4 regions of the Streptomyces clavifer genome follow, and region 3 is predicted to be linked to each of the others. Evidence: riboswitches for the same ligand, from Rfam matches in the RefSeq annotation. Region 3 holds a riboswitch; each other region holds the start of a gene.
What was found. A riboswitch is a leader RNA that binds a small molecule or an ion and turns the genes downstream of it on or off. The one in region 3 is predicted to bind cobalamin.
Positions count from the first base shown of each region.

Region 1: it holds a riboswitch for cobalamin, as region 3 does, so the genes downstream of both, OG927_RS04705 (ABC transporter substrate-binding protein) here and OG927_RS01950 (ABC transporter substrate-binding protein) in region 3, are expected to answer to the same signal.
Region 2: it holds a riboswitch for cobalamin, as region 3 does, so the genes downstream of both, OG927_RS07175 (cobalamin biosynthesis protein) here and OG927_RS01950 (ABC transporter substrate-binding protein) in region 3, are expected to answer to the same signal.
Region 4: it holds a riboswitch for cobalamin, as region 3 does, so the genes downstream of both, OG927_RS21985 (ribonucleoside-diphosphate reductase subunit alpha) here and OG927_RS01950 (ABC transporter substrate-binding protein) in region 3, are expected to answer to the same signal.

Region 1 is NZ_CP107793.1:1,156,745-1,160,950, reverse strand. It holds gene OG927_RS04715 (ABC transporter ATP-binding protein) at 1-644, opposite strand, end outside; gene OG927_RS04710 (iron chelate uptake ABC transporter family permease subunit) at 641-1,741, opposite strand; gene OG927_RS04705 (ABC transporter substrate-binding protein) at 1,744-2,787, opposite strand; cobalamin riboswitch at 2,818-2,997, opposite strand; gene OG927_RS04700 (sigma-70 family RNA polymerase sigma factor) at 3,135-3,821, opposite strand; gene OG927_RS04695 (hypothetical protein) at 3,976-4,206, opposite strand, start outside.
Region 2 is NZ_CP107793.1:1,687,637-1,691,842, reverse strand. It holds gene OG927_RS07180 (cobyric acid synthase) at 1-1,293, opposite strand, end outside; gene OG927_RS07175 (cobalamin biosynthesis protein) at 1,290-2,237, opposite strand; cobalamin riboswitch at 2,365-2,491, opposite strand; gene OG927_RS07170 (hypothetical protein) at 2,638-2,859, opposite strand; gene OG927_RS07165 (inorganic phosphate transporter) at 2,872-4,134, opposite strand.
Region 3 is NZ_CP107793.1:456,299-460,504, reverse strand. It holds gene OG927_RS01955 (acyl-CoA dehydrogenase family protein) at 73-1,923, shown strand; cobalamin riboswitch at 2,234-2,420, shown strand; gene OG927_RS01950 (ABC transporter substrate-binding protein) at 2,479-3,522, shown strand; gene OG927_RS01945 (FecCD family ABC transporter permease) at 3,540-4,206, shown strand, end outside.
Region 4 is NZ_CP107793.1:4,988,949-4,993,154, forward strand. It holds gene OG927_RS21985 (ribonucleoside-diphosphate reductase subunit alpha) at 1-2,043, opposite strand, end outside; cobalamin riboswitch at 2,180-2,303, opposite strand; gene mctP (monocarboxylate uptake permease MctP) at 2,651-4,206, opposite strand, start outside.

The DNA of each region.
Region 1 (4,206 bases), 700 kb from region 3:
TCACCCTCGCGCAGGACGTAGAGGCGGTCGCAGTAGTAGGCCGCCAGGTTCAGGTCGTGCAGCGCGACCAGGACGGTGGCCGGCAGCCGCCTGAGCACACCCAGGACCTCCAACTGGTGCCTGATGTCCAGGTGGTTGGTCGGCTCGTCGAGCACCAGTAGGCCGGGCTGCTGCGCCAGGGCGCGGGCGATGAGCACGCGCTGGCGCTCACCTCCGGAGAGCCGGTCGAAGGAACGCGTCGTCAGCTGGGTGGCGTCCACCGACGCGAGAGCCGTGTCGATGATGCGCGCGTCCTCCGCGGTGTCGCCGTCGAACAGCCGCTTGTGGGGGGTACGCCCCATGGCGACGACCTCCCGCACGGTCAGGTCGAAGTCGGCGCCCGGCTCCTGCACCACGGAGGCCAGCGTGCGGGCCAGCCGGCGCACGGGCAGGGACCAGGCGTCGGCCCCGTCCACCCGTACCCGGCCGGAATCGGGACGCAGGACGCGGTAGACGGCGCGCAGGAGGCTGGACTTGCCGCTGCCGTTGGGGCCGACCAGGCCGACCACCTCACCGGGGCGCGCGGTCAGGGACACCCCGCGCACCAGCCGGTACGCGCCGGCGGTCAGCGTGACGTTCTCGACGGCGAGTTCGGCCGCGGTCATCCCACTCCTCGGTCGGTGTTCCGTCGGGCGTCCCGGCGCAGCAGCCACAGGAAGAAGGGCCCGCCGCACAGCGCGGTGAGGACGCCGACGGGGATCTCCATCGGGGCGGCGACCGTGCGCGCCGCGATGTCGGCCCAGACGAGGAACACCGCCCCGGCCAGTGCCGCCGTCGGCAGCACCCTGCGGTGGTCACCGCCCACGAAGAGCCGCACGATGTGCGGAAGCATGAGTCCGACGAAGCCGATGGGGCCGGCCGCCGCCACCAGGACGCCGGTGACGAGGGACAGCACGACGAACATCCGGACCCGGAAGCGGGCCACGTCCAGCCCCATCGTCGTGGCCGCCTCCTCGCCCGTCAGCAGCAGGTTCAGCGACCGGGCCCGCACCAGCAGGACGCCGATGCCCAGCAGCAGCGCCGTACCGGGCAGCCACAGCGTGGACCACTGCACGCCGCCCAGTCCGCCCAGGGTCCAGGCGAGCACCGTCCGTGCCTCGTTGCCCCGCCCGGCGGTCAGGAGCAGCAGGTCCGTCACGGCTGTGAGCACCGCCGCCACCGCCACTCCCGACAGCACCAGCCGGACCGAGGTGATACGCCCTCCGGCGCGGGCCGTCGAGTACACGAGCAGCAGGGTGAGCAGGGCGCCCACGAACGCCGCAGCCGACAGCGGCACCGGCCCGGCCAGGCTCACACCGAACACGATCACGGCGACGGCGCCCAGCGAGGCTCCGGAGGAGACGCCCAGCAGATACGGCTCGGCGAGCGGGTTGCGCACCAGTGCCTGCATGGCGGTGCCCACCACCGCGAGACCGGCGCCCGTCACCGCGCCGAGCAGCACCCGGGGCGCCCGCACGTCGAGGACGATCGTCTCGCGCGCCCGGGACCAGGTCGGTTCGGCCAGTTCACCGCCGAACGCGTGCGTCACGATGCCCCAGACCTCGCCCGGCGGCACGTGCACCGAACCGATGGCCAGGCCCGCGGTCAGGGAGACCACGAGCAGCAGGCCGAGGCAGATCAGCGTGGGCGCGAAGGCCCGTGAGCGCAGACGCTCCCGGCGGCCCGTACGAACGGCGGGCGCAGCCCCGGCCTCGGCCGGCACCGTCACCGGAAGGACTCGGGATGCAGCCCGCGGGCCAGGTCCTCGACCGCGTGCGGCGGGCGGATGCCGACCAGCGTCGCGGTCAGCGGAAGCACCACGAACCGCTTGTTCCGTACGGCGGGGACGTCGGCGAGGGCGGGCTGCGAGAGCAGGAACCTCTTCTTCTCCGCCACGCTGCCCGCACCCGCGTAGTCGTAGATCGCGATGACCTCGGGCTCGCGGGCGACCACCTGTTCCCAGGAGACGTCCCCGAAGACGTCGTCGAGGTCCGCGAAGACGTTCCGGCCTCCGGCCAGCGCGATGATCTCGGTGCCCAGGCCCTTGCCGCCCGCCGTGAACGCCGACTTGTCGCCGCTGTCGTACACGAAGACGGACACCGGGGAGACGCCCTCCACCGTCCGGCTGGTCCCGTCGACGCGTTCCCGCAGATCGGCCACGAGCTTCTCGGCCCGGTCCCGCACACCGAAGATGCTGCCGACGGTCAGGATCTCGTCGTAGGCGTCCTTCATCGACACCCTCTTCTTCCCGCAGTACTCGCGGTTGAGGTAGGTGTCGATGCCCGCATCGGCGAACGCCTTGCGGGACCGGCCCTCGTTCTCGGCGAACGCGCTGCCGTAGCCGCCGTAGACGAAGTCGGGCTCGGCGTTCAGGAGCGTCTCGAAGGACGGCTCCTTCTCCGCCAGTTCGGGAACCGCCTCGAAGTCCTTCCGGAGTTCGGGCAGGACCGCGGAGTCCGGGAAGGCGGTCCCCACCATCCGGTCACGGAGCCCGAGGGCCAGCATCAGCTCCGCCGGGTGCTGGTGAACGGTGACCACCCGGGACGGCGGCCCGTCGTACGTGGTGCGGGTACCGCAGTTGTCGACGGTGACCGGGAAGCCCTTCGCGGACGACGCCGAAGCCCTCCGGTCCCGGGCGCCGTCGTCGGCCGTGCCGCAGCCGGCCAGCAGGGTCGCCGACAGTGCCCCGGCCAGCGCCGCGGCGCGCAGCGCACGGCGTCGCGGGCGGGAGGAGGGGGAGAACAGGGGACGGGGCATGCCGTCGTACACGTAGAGCCTCCTGGGGAGTCCGCGCTCCTCGGAATGGGCCCGCGACAGGCCAGTGTGCTGACTCCCGGATCGACGTTCCCCCGGCCTGACCGCGGCGGTGCGCGGCAGCCGTTCGAGGGGAACTCCCCGGTTACAGTGGCGGGACCGTGCCGGAATCGCACCGGCTTCCTGTCTCCCGTCGCGGTGATGACCAGGTGATAGTACGTCTCCCCGGCGAGGCGGAAACATGGCAGGCCCGAGACGTTCGCCACGCCCCCCTCATGGTGCCCGCGGTGAACCGTGGGGACGTACGCGCGACCTCCGGGGCACCGGCAGGCGGGCCTGCCGGTGCCCCGGGGAGGTGGCGTTCAGGCCGCCGTGGCAGCCTCGGGCACCGGACGCGGAGCGCCGCCCGTCCCGCCGTGGCCCGTCCCGGAGGGGCGAGCCGCTGGGGCCTCGGCCTCCCTCAGCAGTTCGACCAGCGCGGACCGGGCGCGGGCGACACGTGAACGCACGGTTCCGACGGGAGTGCCCGTGACCGCGGCGGCCTCCGCGTAGCGAAGCCCCAGGAGCTGGGTGAGGACGAACGCTTCGCGTCGCTCGGCGGGGACCGCCGCCAGGAGATCGGCCAGAGCGATGCCGTCGTCGAAGCCGGGCAGACCGCGCGGCTGCGACCGTTCGGCCGCCGACTGCCAGTCGTGGCGGTCTGCCAGTCTGGGCCTGGCGGCGGCATGCCGAAGGCTGTCCACGACGGTGCGCCGGGCGATGGAGAGCAGCCAGGTGCGTGCCGAGGAGCGCCCCTCGAACCGGTGAAGGCTTCCCAGCGCGCGCAGGAAGGTGTCCTGGGTGAGGTCGTCCGCCGCCTGGGGGTCGGGGCTCAGGAAGGCGACGTAGCGCCGTACGTCGTGGTGCAGGGCGCGTATGAAGCGGTCCACGGCCTCCGCGTCCCCGGAACGTGCGGCCAGGGCCAGGCACGTGACCCGTTCGTCGGCGCCGTGCGGGTCCCGCGGCGTTCTCTTCCCGGTGGCCGGGGGTGGGGGCAGGGCAGGGGTCATCGCCTGATGTCCTTCCGGGATTCCGGTGGTCCGGGAATCCGGGATCGTCCCGCACGTGGGCGGGGCCGGTGCTGTGGACGACGCGGCCGGAGGCGGCCGCGCCGTGCCCGGGGCGCGCCGGGGTCGGTCCCGGGCGCCGGTCGGGGATCGGCTGTCAGATGACAGCGATCCGGGACGGCGGACCCCGGGTGCCGACGATGTGGACGAGCAGCAACTGGCGCAGCGGATGAGCCCGGTGGGAACGCCGGGCACGGACGCGCGGCCGGTCGGCTGGCACGGGCAGATGGAGAACGAGCCGGAACGGAGCGACCAGCCATCCCGCGCAGGCGCGCAGCAGACGGAAGACGGCCCGCTCCCCGCACGCCAGCCAGAGGCCGCACAACAG
Region 2 (4,206 bases), 1.2 Mb from region 3:
CGACCCGTGCCAGTGCGTCCCCCACACCGCGCCCACCCGGCACCCGTCCAGGAAGGGCTCACCGCCCCGCACGTCGGCGACCCCGTGATGGATCTCGTACCCCTCCACCGGCTCCCCCAGGGCGTGGCCCGTCGGCCGGGCCAGCACCTTCTCCCGGCCGAAGCGGACCCGCACCGGCAGCAGCCCGAGCCCGTCGACCAGACCGGCGCGCGACTCCACCTCGTCCTCGACAGACTCGCCCAGCACCTGGAAACCGCCGCAGATGCCCAGCACCGGACGCCCCTCGGCGGCCCGCCGCAGCAGGGCGTCGGCCAGCCCCCGCTCGCGCAGCCACGCAAGCGCCTTCACCGTGCCCCGGGTACCCGGCACGACGACCAGGTCGGCGTCCACCAGCTCCTCGGCCCGGTCCACGAACCGCACGACCACACCCGGCTCGGCCGCCAGCGCGTCCACGTCGGTGAAGTTCGACATCAGCGGCACGGCGCACACCGCGACCCGCAGGACGTCCCGGCCGTACGGCGGGGCGACGACGGACTCCCGTACGGCGCCCCGCATCGACACCCGCAGCCCGTCCTCCTCGTCGATGCCCAGGCCGTGGGCGAACGGCAGCACCCCGTACGTCCGACGCCCCGTGAGCCCGTGCAGCATGTCCAGACCGGGCTCCAGCAGCGACACGTCGCCCCGGAACTTGTTCACGAGGTACCCCGCGACCAGCGCCTGGTCCTCGGCGGCCAGCAGGGCCGTCGTACCGAAGAAGGAGGCGAACACACCGCCCCGGTCGATGTCGCCGACGACCAGCACCGGGAAGCGCGCGGCCCGCGCCACGCCCATGTTCACGATGTCCGTGCGCCGCAGATTGATCTCGGCCGGACTGCCCGCCCCCTCGCAGATCACGGCGTCGTAGGTGTCCCGGAGCTGCTCCAGGCAGTCCACGACCGTGCCGAACAGCGCTTCCTGCCGGCCCCCGTGATAGCCGCGCGCGCTCATCTCGCCGACCGGCCTGCCCATCAGGACCACCTGACTGGAACGGTCGCCCCCGGGCTTGAGCAGCACCGGATTCATCAGCGCGGTCGGCTCCACCCGGGCGGCCTGTGCCTGCATCGCCTGGGCGCGGCCGATCTCGGCGCCCTCGCGGGTGACGAAGGAGTTCAGTGACATGTTCTGCGCCTTGAAGGGCGCGACCTTCACCCCCCGGCGCACCAGCCACCGGCAGATCCCCGCCGTGACGACGCTCTTGCCCGCGTCCGAGGTCGTCCCCGCGACCAGCAGCCCGCCGCCCGGTCCCCTGCTCATGCCCGGCCCCTTCGTCCCACGGCCAGCCGCCCGGCCACACACACGCCGAGGGCCAGCACACTCACGCGGCGCGACAGCCGCACCGCGCGTTCGATGTCCGTGACGCGCACGTCCCTGCCGGCCGCCCCGTTGAGCACGGGCCGGTGCTCGACCCGTCCGCCGTATGCGAGGGTCCCGCCGAGCCGTACGCCGAGCGCTCCCGCGAACGAGGCCTCCACCGGTCCGGCGTTGGGGCTCGGATGTCTGCCCGCGTCGGCCCGCCAGGCCCGCAGGGCCTCGCGCGGGCGCCCGCCGGCGGCCACCGCGAGCACGGCCGTGAGGCGCGCGCCGGGCCAGCCCGCGGCGTCGTCGAGGCGGGCCGAAGCCCAGCCGTAGCGCAGGTGGCGCGGTGACCTGTGGCCGACCATGGCGTCCAGGGTGTTGACGGCCCGGAATCCGACCAGGCCGGGCACGCCGCCCAGCGCACCCCACACCAGAGCCCCCACGACGGCGTCGGACGTGTTCTCGGCGACGGACTCCACCACCGCACGGGCGATCTGCCGGCCGTCCAGGGAGTGCGGGTCCCGGCCGCACAGGTGCGGCAGCCGCTCCCGGGCCACCTCGATGTCCCCGGCGGCGAGTGCCCCGCCGATGGCACGGGCCTCGCGGCCCAGGGACGTTCCGCCGACGACGGACCAGGTGGCGGCGGCCGTCAGGGCCACGGCGGCGGCGGGCCGGTTCCGTACGGCGTGGGCGGCCAGGGCGGCGGCGCCCGCGGCGCCTCCGGCGCAGACCAGCGCGTGCAGGGCGCCCCGGCCCCGGTCATCGCGCCACAGCCGGCTCTCGACGCCTGCCGCGGCCCGCCCGAAGGCGGCGACGGGATGCCCCCGCCGGGGATCGCCGAGCAGCAGGTCACCGATCAGACCGGCGGCGGCGCCGTACGCGAAGATGCGGTCGGCTCGCACGGGTCAGCCGGCCGTCGCGCCTCGAGGGACCTTCGTCACGGGTGGCACAGGGACCGACGTACGGCAGCCAGGCATGGCAGATGTCCTCACTCAGGGTCCGCGCCCTGGTTCGACGTGACGGCGACGAGAGTCTCCTGGCTTCCGGATCCGCAGTTCCCCCGGGCTTCCGGTCCGCGGTGGCGGACCGTGACTTCCTGAGGGGCTGCTCCCCGGTGACAGTGGCGGGACCGCGCCGGATTCGCACCGGCTTCCTCTCCTGTCGCCGTAAATGGCTCCGGCAGTCCACCACGCACCGCGAACGCCCGTCAACCTGCCGTTGACCTGCGAGGCTTCAGTGTGCGCAGACGCACATCGGGCCGGACACACGGCTGTGTGTCCGGCCCGATGTGCGTGGCTGCCGTCAGACGACGATCAGATAGATCCCGTACGCCACCGCCGCCGCGCAGAGCCCGAAGCAGGCGTATGCGCCGGAGCGTGCAAGCACGGAGGGACCGCCGCCCTGCGCCGTCGGCACCTGCTTGGCGAGGCCGATGATGCCGAGGGTGAAGAGGCCGACCAGTGCGATGGTGACCACGAGGCTGACGCCGAAGACGGAGGCGAGAGCTGCCCAGTCGATGTTCATACGGATCTGTCCTTACACCGTGGCCGGTCGGGCCGGGTCGCCCGGGGTCCCGGCCGTGGGGGCCGGGGCCGGGATGGTGGTCTTGAGGTCCGGGACGGCGGAGCCGATGGGCGGAGGGCTGACGGCCGCCATGGCGGTGGTGACGACGCCCGCGGGCTCGTCGTCCGGCGCGTTGACGTTGGTGTGGTCAACCGGCTTGCGGCGCGACAGCAACCAGATGGCGGCGGAGCCCGCCACGAGGAGCACGGCGACCACGCCGACGCCCCAGGGTCCCTGCTTGGTGAGGAACTCCGAGCCCGCGCCGATCAGACCGGCGGCCGGCAGGGTCAGACCCCACGCGACGAACATGCGGGTGGCCGTGGACCAGCGGACCACGCCGCCCTTGCGCCCGAGGCCCGCACCCATCACCGCACCGGAGCAGGACTGGGTGGTGGAGAGGGAGAAGCCGAGGTGCGAGGAGGCCAGGATGACCGTGGCCGCACTGGTCTGGGCGGCGAAGCCCTGCGGCGGCCTGAGGTCGGTGAGGCCGCTGCCCATGGTGCGGATGATGCGCCAGCCGCCGAGGTACGTGCCCAGCGCGATGGCGATACCGGCGGAGGCGATGACCCAGACCGGCGGGTTGGAACCGGGGGCGAGGACGCCGCCGGTGACCAGGGCCAGGGTGATGATGCCCATCGTCTTCTGCGCGTCGTTGGTGCCGTGGGCGAGGGAGACGAGACCGGCCGAGGCGATCTGGCCCGCCCGGTACCCCTTGGCGGTCGACTTCAGCTGCGCCTCGTCGGTGATCTTCCGGTTGATGCGGTACGTCAGCTTCGTGGCCAGCAGAGCGGCCAGACCGGCGACGAGGGGGGCGGCGATCGCGGGCAGCAGCACCTTGGTGACGACGGTGCCGCCGTTGATCGAGGACCAGCCGGCCGACATCACCGCGGCGCCGATGAGGCCGCCGAAGAGTGCGTGGGACGAGCTGGAGGGCAGGCCCACCAGCCAGGTCAGGAGATTCCACAGGATGGCGCCGACGAGCGCCGCGAAGATGACCTCGGTTCTGAGGCCGTTCTCATTGATGATCCCGCCGGAGATCGTCTTGGCGACCTCCACCGACAGGAACGCGCCGACGAGGTTGAGAACGGCGGACATGGCCACCGCTGTCTTTGGCTTGAGAGCGCCGGTCGAGATGGTGGTGGCCATCGCGTTGGCGGTGTCGTGGAAACCGTTCGTGAAATCGAACACGAGAGCTGTCACGACCACAATCGCAAGCAGCAGCGTGATGTGTTCCATTTACCCAGGCAATCGTTCGACGTCAGTGGCTGTAGGAACGTAAGCAACCTGGGTGAACGGAAGATGAACTGG
Region 3 (4,206 bases):
AACAGGTCTGACCAGCACATCTGCACCTCAGCGGCTAGTGTCCTCGCCCACGCCCCGGTCGTTTAGATCTGCATGACCGCGACCCTTACCAATACGGCCCCCTCGTCCACGACCGATCAGCTGACCGGCGTCCTCCTCGGCGCCGGCCACCGACGCGAGCACGGATTCTGGCAGCGGCTGATCAGCACAGAACCGTTCCGCCGCCCTGCGGGTGTGACCCCCGAGGAGCGCCTGTCCCTCGCTTACGAACGGCTGCGGATTCTCAACCGCTCCCTCGACAGCGGGGCACGGCTCGCCGCCGACCCGCGCGCGCTCGCCGCCCTGCACGAATGGCTCGGCCCGGTGGATCCCACGCTCACCACCGTGGCGGGCATTCACTACAACCTCTTCCTCGGCAGCCTCCTCGACCACGACGCGGTCGGCCGGCGCGATCTGTCGGACCACCTGGCGATGCGCCGCATCGGCACCTACCTCTGTACGGAAGTCGCGCACGGCAACGACGCGGCGTCCATGGAGACGACCGCGACGTACGACCGCGCACGTGACGGCTTCGTGCTGCACACCCCGAACTCGGGTGCGCAGAAGTTCATGCCCAACACCAGCCCGACGGGCGGCCCGAAGTCCGGGCTGGTCGCCGCGCGCCTGCTGGCCGACGGTGAGGACCACGGGATCCGTCTCTTCCTCGTCCCGCTCACCGACGAGGCGCGGGCCCTGCCGGGCGTGCGCGTCCGGCGCCTGCCCGCCAGGATGGGCAGCCCGGTGGACCACTGCCTGACCTCGTTCGACCAGCTGTTCGTGGAACGGGACGCGTTGCTGGGCGCACAGGACGACGGGCAGGGCGACCTCAGCAGTACGCGGGCGGATCGCCGACGCCGCTTCCTGACCTCCATCGGCCGGGTGATCCCCGGCCGGATCTCCATGAGCGCCTGCGCCGCCGGCTCCGCCCGAGCCACGCTCGCGGTCGCCGTCCGCTACGGCGGGCACCGGATGATCTCCGGTGCCCGGGGCACCCGCACGGTGCCCGTCAACGCCCACCGGACCCACCACGGGCCGCTCGCCTCCGCCCTGGCGACGGTGTTCGCCATGACCCTGCTCCACCGCAGGGCACTGGACCGGTGGGAGGTCTGCACCGAGGAGGACCGCCCGGCGGCGGAGAGGCTCGTCGCCGTCGCCAAGGCGTGGATCACCTGGCAGGCGCGCGACGTCATCGTCCAGTGCCGTGAACGCTGCGGGGCGCAGGCGCTGCTGGAGAACAACGGCATGGCCGAACTGGTCACCGGCGTGGAAGGCGCCATCACCGCGGAGGGGGACAACATCGCCCTGTACACCAAGGCCGCCGCGGAGCTGCTCTTCGCGGCCGACCCCGACCGCTGGGACACCCGGCCCGTCGGTACCGCCGGTGACCTGGCCGATCCGTACTTCCTGGGCCGGCTTTCCGCGGCGGTGGAGGACATCTGGTTCAGCCGCGCCAGGGAGCGGGTGCTGTCGGCGTCCCACGACGACGAGCTCGCACGATGGAACGCGGGCTCCGGGGCCGCGTTGCGCGGAGTCGAGGCCCATGCCTACCGGCAGGCCGCCGAGGCCTTCGCGCAGGCGCGTGCCGGGCTTCCCGAAGGCGCCGCCCGGGAGCGGCTGGCGGAGCTGGAGCGGCTGTTCGCCCTCGAATGGGTGGCCCGCAACAGCGGCGACCTGCTGGCAGCCGGTCTGCTGAGCGCCGATCAGGTCACCCTGCTGCCCGACGCCGTCGAGGAACTGATCGCGGCCGTCGCCGCGCACGCCCCCCTGCTCGTCGAGTCCTTCGCGCTGCCCGCCGAGCTGCTCGCCGACTGGCCGATCGCCGGACCCGGCTACGCCGACGCGTACGACGACCCCGACGGGCCGTGGCGCGCAGGGGCTGCCCTCGCGTCGCCGGGCACGGCGTGAATGCCGCACGGGCCGTCCGCGGGCGACCCGGCGAGGCGGGGCCGGGCCACCGGGGTGTGCGCGAGACCGCGGAGGTCCTCGGCCTGCGTGCCTTGCTGCTGGCGTACTGGGGCACCACGTCCCTGCTCGTCCGCCGTACGGCACCCCGTGCCGGCGACGGCGAATCGGTTCGCCGCACGCGCTGACGGCATGACGGGCAGCCGGTGCGCGCGGTCGCACCCGAGGTGTGCGGCGAGTACGCGCGCCTTCCGCGAGCACCGGCCGGCTCCGTCCCCGGCGGACCACGGCCCCGGGCCGCCGTACCGCTGCGTGATAGCTTGCAGACGCCAGTCGCACTCCACGTGGAGTCAGGGAATCCGGTGAGAATCCGGAGCTGACGCGCAGCGGTGAGGGGGACGGGCGGGGCCACAGCCACTGGGACACCCTCGGGTGCCCCGGGAAGGCGTCCCGTCCGGACGAACCCGAGTCCGAAGACCTGCTGGCACCCCGCTTCCCCACCGGGAGCGGTCTTCCGTACGGGCTTCGCGCAAGAGCCCTGACACGCAGAGGGAATCCGTGCCTTCCATACCCGGTGCCGTACGCCGAACCGTCATGCTCACCGCGGGAATCGTCCTGCTCGGCGCCTGCGGCGCCGAGGGCGGAAGCCCGTCCGGCGCCGCCGAGAAAGGCGGCGCCGGATACCCGGTGACGCTGGAGAACTGCGGACGCACGGTCACGGTCGAGGCCGCGCCGCACCGCGCGGTCTCCCTGAACCAGGGATCGACGGAGATCCTGTTCTCCCTGGGCCTCGCCGACCGGCTCGCGGGCACCGCGACCTGGACCGACCCGGTGATGAAGGGCCTCGAGGAGGCCGACGCCGCGGTGCCCCGCATCGCGGAGAACCAGCCCTCGTCGGAGAAGGTCCTCGACAAGGAACCCGACTTCGTCAGCGCCTCGTTCGAATCGACACTCGGCAAGGGCGGTGTCGCGCCACGCGAGCAGTTCGAGGAACTCGGCGTGCCGACCTACCTCTCGCCCACCGACTGCACGGCCAAGGACAACACCGGCAGCAGCGACGGCTCCCGTACGAAGCCCCTGACCATGGAGAGCGTGTACGACGAAGTCCACGACCTCGCCGAGGTGTTCGGCGTGACGGAGCGGGGCGACGCCCTCGTCGCCGGCCTCCGGGAGCGGATCGAAACGGCGACCGCCGACATCGACGCCTCCGACACCACCCTGCTCTACTGGTTCGCGAACTCCGAGGCCCCCTACCTCGCCGGCTGCTGCGGAGCACCCGGCATCATCACCGAGGAACTCGGCGCGAAGAACGTCTTCGACGACACCCACGAGGAATGGCCCCAGATCAACTGGGAGACCGTCGCCGACCGCAACCCCGACGTCCTCGTCATCGGCGACCTGACCCGCAAGTCGCAGACCGCCGAGAGCGCCGAGAAGAAGATCGAGTTCCTGGAGACCAATCCCGCGACCAAGAACATGGACGCGGTCCGCCACAAGCGTTACGTCCTCCTCAGCGGCCAGGCGATGAACCCGACGATCCGCACCGTCGAGGGCGTGGAGCGCGTCGCCGCCGGGCTGCGCTCGTTCGGGCTCGCGGGGTGACGGTCACCGGAACGGCCGTGGACACAAGCCGGGAGACGGCGCCCGCCACCGGTGCGCGCGTCCTGCGCGACGGCCTCCTGTGGGGCGGCGGGGTCGCCCTGCTGCTCGTGTCCGTCGCGGTCGCCGTCACCATCGGGCCCGCACGCATCTCCGTCCCCGACGTCTGGGCCACGGTGGCCTCCCACCTCGGTCCCGGTGAGGCCCGGCTGAGCCCGATCAGGGACGGCATCATCTGGAACCTGCGCATGCCCCGCACCCTGCTCGCCGCGGTGTGCGGGGCCGGGCTCGCGGTGTGCGGCACGGTGATGCAGTCCCTGCTGCGCAATCCGCTCGCCGACCCGTTCGTCCTCGGTGTCTCCTCCGGGGCGTCCACCGGGGCGGTCGTGGTCGTCGTCCTCGGCGTCGGCGGCGGAGCGGTATCGATCTCCACCGGGGCCTTCGTCGGGGCACTGTGCTCGTTCGCCCTCGTGCTGCTGCTCAGCCACACGCTCGGCGGATCGACCGACCGGGTCGTCCTGGCCGGTGTCGCGGCCATGCAGCTGTTCTCCGCCCTCACCTCGTTCGTCGTGATGACCGCCGCCGACGCCGAACAGACCCGGGGCGTGCTGTTCTGGCTGCTGGGATCCCTGAGCGGGGTGGGCTGGACCGATGTGTGGATGTGCTCCGCGGTGCTCGCCGTGACGC
Region 4 (4,206 bases), 4.5 Mb from region 3:
GGCGAAGCCCTGTACGGAGCCGCTGGCCTCGCGCAGTGCCTCACGGGTCCGCGCGTCCCACACGCCGAGCTTCTTCAGCTCGTCCACCAGGTAGGCGTTGACCTGGAGGAACTCACCGCTGAGCGTCTCGCGCTTGAAGAGGTTGGAGACCTGGGGCTCGATGCACTCGTACACGCCGGCGATCGAGGCGATCGTCGCCGTGGGCGCGATGGCGAGCAGCAGGGAGTTGCGCATCCCGGTCCTGGCGACCCGGGCGCGCAGCGCGTCCCAGCGCTCCGGCCAGTTCAGCTCGGTGTCGTAGTGGTCGGGGTGCAGCACACCGCGGGCCGCGCGCGTCTCGGACCAGGCGGGGAGCGGGCCGGACCGCTCGGCGAGGTCGCAGGACGCCTCGTACGCGGCGAGCATGATCCGCTCGGAGATCTTCGTGGAGAGTGCGCGGGCCTCCGGCGAGTCGAAGGGCAGCCGCAGCTGGAAGAAGACGTCCTGCAGACCCATCGCGCCCAGGCCCACCGGGCGCCAGCGGGCGTTGGACCGGCCGGCCTGCTCGGTCGGGTAGAAGTTGATGTCCACCACCCGGTCGAGGAAGGTCACGGCGGTGCGCACGGTGGCGTCCAGCCGCTCCCAGTCCATCTCCCCGCCGGCGACGAACGCGCCGAGGTTGACGGACCCCAGGTTGCAGACGGCCGTCTCGCCGTCGTCGGTGACCTCGAGGATCTCGGTGCAGAGATTGGAGGAGTGCACGACCCGGCCCGGCTCCGCGGTCTGGTTCGCCGTACGGTTGGAGGCGTCCTTGAACGTCATCCAGCCCTGCCCCGTCTGGGCCAGCGTGCGCATCATCCGGCCGTACAGCTCACGCGCGGGCATCGTCTTGCGGGCCAGGCCGGCCGCCTCCGCCTCGCGGTAGGCGGTGTCGAACGCGTCGCCCCACAGGTCGACCAGCCCGGGCACGTCCGCAGGCGAGAACAGCGACCACTCGGTGTCCGCGTCGACGCGCCGCATGAACTCGTCCGGAATCCAGTGCGCGAGGTTCAGGTTGTGCGTGCGCCGCTGGTCCTCGCCCGTGTTGTCGCGCAGCTCCAGGAACTCCTCGATGTCCGCGTGCCAGGTCTCCAGGTAGACGGCGGCGGCGCCCTTGCGGCGGCCCCCCTGGTTGACCGCGGCGACCGAGGCGTCGAGCGTCTTCAGGAACGGCACGATGCCGTTCGAGTGCCCGTTGGTGCCCCGGATCAGTGAACCGCGCGCGCGGATGCGGGAGTACGAGAGACCGATGCCACCCGCGTGCTTGGAGAGGCGCGCCACCTGGTGGTAGCGGTCGTAGATCGAGTCGAGCTCGTCCATGGGCGAGTCCAGCAGGTAGCAGGAGGACATCTGCGGGTGCCGGGTGCCGGAGTTGAAGAGCGTGGGGGAGGAAGGGAGGTAGTCGAGCCGGCTCATCAGGCCGTACAGCGAGGCCACTTCGTCCAGGGCGTGCGCGGAGGTGTTCTCGGCGAGGCCGGCGGCGACCCGCAGCATGAAGTGCTGCGGGGTCTCGATGACCTGGCGGGTGAGCGGATGGCGCAGCAGATAGCGGCTGTGCAGCGTCCGCAGGCCGAAGTATCCGAAGCGGTCGTCGGCACGGTCGGCGAGCGCCTGCTCGACCAGCACGTCGAGGGCCGCCGCGTGCAGCGTGACGAACTCGGCCGTGCGGTCGGCAATCAGACCCTCACGGTGACCGGTGGCGACCGAGGCGGAGAAGGAGACCGCGCCCTGGCCGGCCGCCTCGTCCGCGATCGAGCGGGTGAGGAGCCGGGCGGCGAGCCGGGAGTAGGCGGGGTCCTCGGAGATCAGCCCCGCGGCTGCCTCGGTGGCCAGCGTGCGCAGCTCCGCCTCGTCCGACCGGGCGCTGCGGCCGCGCAGCGCGGCGGCGGCGACCCGTCCGGGGTCGGTGTCGGGCAGATCGACGGTGAGGTCGGTCAGGGTCCGCAGCAGTGCGGTCCCGGGCCCGTCGGGCGTGGACTCGGCTGAATCGATCGCTGAAACCGGATCGGCTGGCGCGATGGTCACTGGGGCTATCCCTCGCTCGGCTCGGGGCCGGCGGGAGCGGGGGAGCCGGGCAGGACGGTGCCCGGGTGGGGGCAGCCCTGTGTACGGCGTCCACCGGCCCTCCGCGAGGCCCGGACGTGTGGCTTCCGGCTCGGTCGAGCCGGAAGCGCTGTCGGCAGGTCTTCGGACTCCCGGGTGCACAGAAGCACACCGATCACACCGTTGCGGGACAGTTCCGGATTCGCACCGGATTCCCCTGCGGCGACAGCGAGCACGAGCATACATGTGGGGGCCGTCCCGGGAGACAGCCCCCACATGTTGTGTCGCGCTTCGTCGGGGGTCGGGTGAAACGTCCGGAGCGGGATGTCGGCAATGGGCTTCCGTACCCGTTCCGGAGCCGGTGCGAGGCACGGAAAGAGGGGCCGGCGGCCGGCGTGCAAGGGGTGCGGCGCGCGCGGAACCGGCCCGGAGGCCCGGCGCGCGGGAAGTGCCCGGGCGGGTGTCCGCGGGGGTGGGGCCGCCGTCGACGGGCGCGGCGGGGGGTGCTCAGGACGACCGGGAACGCAGCGGGCCGCCGCCCCTGGGGAGGACGCGGCGGCCCGGACCGGAAGCCTGTGCCGGGGCGGGGTCAGTGGCCGCCCGGGGCGCCCACCGTGGCCGGCGGGAGCTTCTCCTGGACGCCGGGGTCGCCCACGTCCGCCGTGTAGTCGGACGGAGACGTCTCGTCGATGCCTGCCGGTGCCTTCAGCGCGTTGAGGACGAACGTCAGGACGACGACCACGACGACGTTGAGCACGAACGCGGTGAGACCGATGTAGCCGATCTCGCCGATACCGGGGATCTCCTTCGACGATCCGCCGAAGTGCTTCTGGGTGGGGCTCGCGACGCCGTACGCGGCCACGGTGCCGTACAGCATGCCGACCGCCCAGCCCGCGATCAGGGCCCAGCGGTGGAACCAGCGGGTGAACAGGCCGCCGACCAGGGCCGGCATCGTCTGGAGGATCCAGATCCCGCCGAGCAGCTGGAAGTTGATCGCGACCGTCTTGTCCATGGTGAGGACGAAGGCGAGCGCTCCGACCTTGACGAAGAGCGAGACCAGCTTGGAGACCTTGGTCTCCTGGGCGGGTGTGGCGTCGGGTTTGATGAAGTCCTTGTAAATGTTACGGGTGAAGAGGTTTGCCGCCGCGATCGACATGATCGCCGCAGGCACCAGTGCGCCGATTCCGATGGCGGCGAATGCCACACCGGCGAACCAGGCGGGGAACATGTTCTCGAACAGCTGCGGAATGGCCAACTGGCCGTTGTCCACCTTCACCCCGGCCGCGATCGCCATGAATCCGAGCAGGGCCAGCAGGCCCAGCATCAGCGAATAGAGCGGCAGGATCGTGGTGTTGCGCCGGATCACCTCACGGCTGCGGCTGGAGAGCGTCGCCGTGATGGAGTGCGGGTACATGAAGAGCGCGAGCGCCGAACCCAGCGCCAGGGTGGCATATCCCCACTGGCCCATCTCGCCCGGGACGAGACCCGATACGGGCTTTCCCGCAGCCTCGTTCTTGGCCGAGAACGCCTCACCGGCCTTGGCGAAGATGTCGTCGAAGCCGCCGAGCTTGATCGGGATGTAGATGATCGCCACCGCGATGACCAGATAGATCAGGCCATCCTTGACGAACGCGATCAGCGCGGGCGCGCGGAGCCCCGACGAGTAGGTGTACGCGGCGAGCACGGCGAACGCGATCAGCAGCGGCAGGTCCTTGATGAACCAGTGCGTGGTCTCGCCGCCGCCGACGCCCATCACGTCCAGCACGGCCTGGATGCCGACCAGCTGGAGCGCGATGTAGGGCATCGTGGCGAGGATGCCGGTGACGGCGACCGCCAGCGAGAGCCCCTTCGAGCCGAAGCGGCCGCGGACGAAGTCCGAGGTGGTGACGTACCCGTGCTTGTGCGAGACGGACCACAGGCGGGGGAGGAAGGTGAAGATCAGCGGGTAGACGAGAATCGTGTAGGGGACGGCGAAGAAGCCGGCCGCGCCCGCCGCGTAGATCGCCGCGGGGACCGCGACGAAGGTGTACGCCGTGTAGAGGTCGCCGCCGAGCAGGAACCAGGTGACCCAGGTACCGAACGACCGGCCGCCCAGGCCCCATTCGTCCAGGCTGGCCTCGTTCTCGGCCTTGCGCCAGCGCGCCG